Rhodopirellula baltica SH 1: one gene and its partner. The protein of the gene in region 1 binds, or shares a complex with, the protein of each later gene. Links are inferred from orthologs where the notes say so. Each region holds a gene or a part of one and is shown in the gene's direction. Other genes may lie near its edges. The genes, in order: accB and accD.

Region 1 (3,093 bases):
GAATTTCGGCCCACAATGCCGGCCGCCAGACGGCTGCTGCGATGCTTTTCTGGCCAGTCGAAACGCTCCGCCGCGAAACTACCAACTCAACTTCACCACTGGATATCGACTTCATGACTCAGCGTATTGAACGACTTGTGCAATCCATCGCCGATTCGGACCAACCGATGGACGCGATTTTGATCTGCAGCGAAGTCAACGTGCGATATCTCAGCGGATTCACCGGCGACAGCACTTGGTTGCTGGTCCGTCCCGACGGCAAAGCCACCTTGCTGTCCGATCGTCGCTACGAAACACAAATTGCCGAAGAATGCCCGGCTCTAGAAAGTGCCATTCGGCCACCCAGCCAAACTTTGGTGGCGCTGCTGGCCGAGTATTTGGCTGATTCGTCGTTGAAAACGATCGGATTCGAAGCCGACCACGTGCAAGTTTCCACGATGCATCAGTGGAAAGAACAAATCGAATCCGTGGAATGGACACAGACGTCCGGTTTGGTCGAAACGCTGCGTTCCATCAAAGACGCCGACGAATTGGCGACCATTCGGCGAGCGATTTCGATTGCCGAGCGAAGTTTTCTCAGCGTCACCAACAAACTGACCCCGCGGATGACCGAACTGCAAATCGCTCACGAATTGGAAGCGACCATGCGAAGCCTGGGGGCGTCCGGCGTTGCTTTTGATGTGATCGCAGGTGCCGAGCCCAGCGGTGCCCTGCCCCACTACCACCCTCGCAACATTGCCTTGGCGGATTGCCGGACTCTGCTCATCGATTGGGGGGCCCGTGTCGACGGGTATTGCAGCGATTTGACTCGAACGCTGCACAAAGCGGACGTGCGTTCAGCGACCGCCGATCGATTTGAAGCCGCCTACCAGGCGGTTCTGGAATCTCAAGAAGCCGCGATTTCAGCCATTCGAGATGGCGTGGAAGCCATCGAAGTCGACCGAGCCGCTCGCCAAGTCCTTCAGAATGCCGGCCTGGGCGACGCCTTCAAACACGGGCTTGGACACAGTTTTGGCTTGGAAATTCACGAGGATCCACGCATGGGACCGATGTCCACCGATGTGCTCCGCGAAGGGATGGTCCTCACCGTGGAACCCGGGGTGTATTTCGAGGGGGAATTTGGAATTCGCATCGAAGATGACATCCTCGTGACAGCTGATGGATTTGAACGACTGAGCACCCTTCCGAAGGGTCTCGATGATTGTCGCCTTGTTGTGTAAAACGTTGCGAACTTACTCTTCAATCAGAAAAGGTTGATCGGGTCCGTTCTGGATTCGAAAAACATTGGACTTTGCAGGTATCGGACTTCGTATGAAATCGGAAACACCCGACGGCGGGGATGTGTTTGACATCGATCGGATTCGCCAGATCGTCGAGTTGATGGAACAACACGAACTGAACGAAGTGGACCTGCAGCAGGGCGAAGATCGCATCAAACTGACGCGTGGTGGAACGGCTCCGGCCATGATTCCCGCTCCCGTTGCGGCACCTCCTGTCGCGGCCGCTCCCGCTGCACCTTCCGCCGCTCCGGCGGCGTCCGGCGGCGATGCTCCCGCTGACACGGCGGGTACCATCACAATCAATTCGCCGATGGTGGGCACGTTCTATTCCAAGGCCAACCCAGAATCACCGCCGTTTGTTCAGGTTGGTGATGTCGTTGGCGAAGACACCGTGGTGTGCATTGTCGAAGCCATGAAAGTCTTCAACGAGATTCCCGCCGAGTGCCGTGGAAAGATCGTTGAAGTGCTCGTTGGCGATCAACAAGCCGTCGATTTCGGCAAACCTTTGTTCCGCGTCCAGGTGGACGGCTGATCCATGTTCGAACGTATTTTGATCGCCAACCGAGGCGAGATTGCGCTGCGTGTGATTCGCGCCTGCCGTGAAATGGGCATCGAGTCGGTCGCCGTCTACAGCGAAGCCGACAAAGATTCCATGCACGTCAAACTGGCGGACCATGCCTACTGCGTCGGAACCAATCGCAGTGCGGACAGCTATCTGAAAATCGATCGCATCATCGCCACGGCAGAAGTTGCCGGCGTCGATGCCATCCACCCCGGATACGGCTTCCTGGCGGAAAACGCTCAATTCAACGAGCAATGCCGAAGCAGCGGGTTTGAGTTCATCGGGCCGTCGCCAACAGCGATGGACAAATTGGGCGACAAAAACACCGCTCGTTCCATGGCCATCGCTCAAAACGTCCCGGTCGTTCCCGGCAGTGACGGATTGATTGCGGACTTCGATCGAGCCATCGACACAGCCAAAGAAATTGGCTTTCCCGTTTTGATCAAAGCCACCGCCGGTGGTGGCGGCAAAGGCATGCGGGTCGCCGAGACCGAGGATGTCCTCAAGAGCCAACTCGAAGCAGCTCGCAACGAAGCCATCGCGGCCTTCGGCAACGGCGGCGTGTACCTGGAAAAATTCATCCAGCAACCTCGTCACATCGAAGTGCAAGTCATTGCGGACACGCACGGCAATGTCTGCCACCTTTTTGAACGCGATTGCAGCGTCCAACGACGTCACCAAAAACTCGTCGAAGAAGCCCCCAGCCCGGACTTGCCCGCCGATCGTCGTGAAGCAATCTGCGACGCCGCCGTGCGAATGATCGCCGGTGCCGACTACTCCGGTGCGGGCACGGTCGAGTTCATCGTCGACAAGGACTACAACTTCTACTTCATCGAAGTCAACGCTCGGATCCAAGTCGAACATCCAGTCTCCGAAATGGTGGCCGGAGTCGACTTGATCCAAGAACAAATTCGAGTTGCCGCGGGATTGCCACTGTCGTTCCGTCAAGACGAATTGACATGCACCGGTCACGCGATCGAATGTCGACTCAACGCCGAAGATCCCACCAAGAACTTCCAACCGTGTCCCGGCAAAATTGAATCGATGTTTGTGCCCGGCGGCATGGGCGTTCGCTTTGATTCACACGTGAAGTCCGGCTACGTGGTTCCTCCGTACTACGATTCGATGATCGGCAAACTGATCGTCCATCGTCCCACGCGAGAACAAGCCATCGCGACGATGCTACGAGCCTTGAAAGAACTGCAGATCGAAGGGATCACCACAACGGTCGGATTCCATAACTGGATCCTG
Region 2 (3,139 bases), 2.4 Mb from region 1 along the record:
TCGATTCGTCAGAACTGAACAAGAACAAACAAGCCCACATCCCAGTTCGCGGCGACGTGAAGGATGTGCTCGTCCAGCTGAACAAAATCGTTCAGCCTCCCGAAATCGAAGCTTGGCAGAAAACCTGCACCGACCTGAAAGCCAAATACCCGCTGAAGTACGACAACTCGTTCGACGGCATTTTGCAACAGCACGCGATCGCGACGCTCAGCAAAATCACCGCCGATCGTGAGACCTACGTCAGCGTCGGTGTGGGCCAACACCAAATGTGGGCCGCACAGTTCTTCAAGTTCCGCAACCCTCGGACTTGGATGAGCAGCTCCGGACTGGGCACGATGGGATTCGGATTGCCAGCCGCCATGGGCGTGCAAGCAGCTCACCCGGATGCTCTGGTCATCGACATCGATGGCGACGGCAGCTTCCAAATGAACATCCAAGAACTCGCAACGTGCTTCTGCGAAAAGCTCCCCGTGAAAGTCTTGTTGCTGAACAATCAACACCTGGGAATGGTGGTTCAGTGGGAAGACCGATTCATGGATCGCAACCGCGCTCACACTTACCTCGGCCCCATCGATCACGATGAAGCCAAGGGCAAGAGCACCGCGGATCGCTTCGAATACGCCAGCGACCGTTACCCGAACTTTGTGCAAATCGCCAAGGGCTACGGATGCGGTGCCGCCACGGTCAAAAAGAAAGCGGACCTCGAAGGTGCCTTGCAAGAAATGATCGATCACAAAGGCCCCTTCTTGCTGGACGTCGAAGTGCCCTACCAAGAACACGTGCTGCCAATGATCCCCGGTGGAATGACCGTGGACGACATGCTCTTGGACTGATCCTGAAAGTGGAAATGGATACCGCAGTGGAAAACCCCGCAGTGGAAAAAAACGGGCAACCGACCCCATCATCGACGTCGACCGCAACCGACGCAGCACCAACCCCCAACGCACCCAACCGCCCCGCGCCAAACACGGCCGGGAATCGGAAACGAGGTGTGCCCGAGGGCGTGTGGCGGAAGTGCGACTCGTGCGGCGCCTCGCTGTTCTACAAAGAAGTTCAGCAGCGTCTGAACGTTTGCCCACAGTGCGATCATCACTTTTATGTGAGCGCGTGGGAACGCGTCGCGCAAGTGCTCGATGATGGCACATTCGAACCGATGAACGAACACCTTCGGCCGACCGACCCGTTGGAATTTCGTGATCGTCGTTCCTATGCCGAACGTCTGGTTGGCGAGCAAAAACGCACCGGACTGACCGACGCGGTCCTGACCGGCACCGGCATGATCCGCGCTCGGCGAGTTGCTTTCGCAGTGACCGACAGTGCGTTCATCATGGGCAGCATGGGATCGGTCGTCGGCGAACGCCTGACGCGATTGATTGAACGTGCCACCGAACAAAACCTGGCACTGATCATCATCAGCGCCTCCGGTGGTGGAGCACGCATGCACGAAGGCATCCTGTCGTTGATGCAAATGGCCAAGGTCTCAGCCGCCCTTTCGAGATACCACGCCGCGGGCGGTTTGTTCATCAGCGTGCTAACCAACCCAACCATGGGCGGCGTCGCTGCCAGCTTCGCTTCCCTCGGTGACTTGGTCTTCGCTGAACCCAAAGCGTTGATCGGGTTCGCCGGACCGCGAACGATCAAAGCGACCATCGGAATTGAACTCCCCGAAGGATTCCAAACCAGCGAATTTTTGCTGGAACATGGCTACATCGATCGCATTGTCCATCGAAAATCGTTGAAGACGGAAATCGCGACCGCCATCGACTATTGCGGGAAGTAACCGATGGGGCTGCTTGATTCGATCAAAGGCGCGTTCTCAAAAGGCGGCGGTGGTTCGCTGAAGAGAATTGACGTTGAAAAACGATTCGAGCGTTCACGCACTGCGGCGACGGGAACGATGAGCAACTTCTTCGTTGCTTACGACCTGGAACGCAAAGAGAACGTCGGGGTCAAAATCCTCGACCCTGAAAAGTACGAACTGTTCGAAAGCCGCTTCAAAGGTTTGAACAAACCTTCCGAAGGCGAAATCGCGATGCAGATGAAGCATCCGCTGATCGTCAAAACATTCGAACATGGAATCACCGCAAAGAACCAACGTATCTTGGTGATGGAATACATCGCCGGCGTCGGCATCCAAGACGTCATTGTCCGAAAGAAACGCGAAGTCATCGACGGCAAAGAAATGCTGCTGATGCGAGAGATGGCCGAGTCACTCGCGTACGTTCACGAGCAGGGCTTCATCCACCGCGACGTCTGCCCTCGCAACTTCATTTGCACTCCCCCCAAAGACGGCGAAGAAACCGTCTCCGGCGTGCGACTGATCGACTTTGGCTTGACCGTGCCGGCGACACCGCCGTTCATGGCTCCGGGAAACCGCACCGGGACACCGCTCTACATGTGCCCCGAAATCGTGCGCCGCCGAGCGACCGACAAACGCGTCGATGTGTTCTCGCTCGGCGTGACGTTTTACTGCCTGCTGACATTCCAACACCCATGGCAAGGCGAAATTGTCAGCGGTCGTGCCGCACTGCAACACGATACCGAAACCGCGACGCCAATCCTCGAACGCCGCGATGACATCCACCCCAAGGTGGCTCGCGTGATCATGCGAATGATCGAGCCCAACGTGGACGACCGTTTGTCGTCGATCAAAGAGTTTCTCTCACAAACTCGCGGACTCGAATCCGCTTTCGTCAGCTAGCCAGCGGCGACCTGTTCAGCCGCCAAGTTGCGACCAAATCTCCGCTGACGAACTGTGCCCAGCCATTCGCATCAAAAACGGTTGTGAACGGTTCGGTTAAACTGGGTTCAGCCATCGATTGCCGCCAGGCTTTCCCGGCTCTCGCATCCCACCCCACATCTCACCGTTCTCACGGAACCCATCATGCCCCACCGCCGCGATTTTCTTGCGGGCTCTCTCGCCGCCGCATCACTTGCTTCGCTGTCGACTCGCAGTCTTTTCGCGGCTGAAACTAAAACCGAGAGCCGTTGGCCAATCTGCGTTTTCACCAAACCACTCAACTCGATGTCGTTTGATGAGATGGCCGCGGCACTTGCAAAAGCGGGCTTTGACGGAGTCGAAGCCACCGTCCGAAGAGGTGGCAACGTGGAGCCCGCCGATGCGGCCGAGAAGCTGCCT

Evidence for each region.
Region 2: the proteins of accB (region 1) and accD are in contact, whole or in part, in a solved structure (PDB 8UXZ), measured with the Escherichia coli proteins. The link is inferred for Rhodopirellula baltica SH 1 from one-to-one orthologs.

Annotation. Positions count from the first base shown.
Region 1 is NC_005027.1:4,560,052-4,563,144, forward strand. What follows is about bases 298-3,061. They hold accB (acetyl-CoA carboxylase biotin carboxyl carrier protein), read left to right. Parts: upstream 298-1,311; coding sequence 1,312-1,812; downstream 1,813-3,061. Other genes in these bases: RB_RS17465 (aminopeptidase P family protein), read left to right, coding at 298-1,220; accC (acetyl-CoA carboxylase biotin carboxylase subunit), read left to right, coding at 1,816-3,061. In the rest of the region: more of RB_RS17465, read left to right, coding at 114-297; more of accC, read left to right, coding at 3,062-3,093. UniProt on the Escherichia coli protein: This protein is a component of the acetyl coenzyme A carboxylase complex; first, biotin carboxylase catalyzes the carboxylation of the carrier protein and then the transcarboxylase transfers the carboxyl group to form malonyl-CoA.
Region 2 is NC_005027.1:6,946,774-6,949,912, reverse strand. Bases 1-2,810 are described here. They hold accD (acetyl-CoA carboxylase, carboxyltransferase subunit beta), read left to right. Parts: upstream 1-841; coding sequence 842-1,780; downstream 1,781-2,810. Other genes in these bases: RB_RS26845 (serine/threonine protein kinase), read left to right, coding at 1,784-2,701; ilvB (biosynthetic-type acetolactate synthase large subunit), read left to right, coding at 1-833. Also shown: RB_RS26840 (sugar phosphate isomerase/epimerase family protein), read left to right, coding at 2,885-3,139.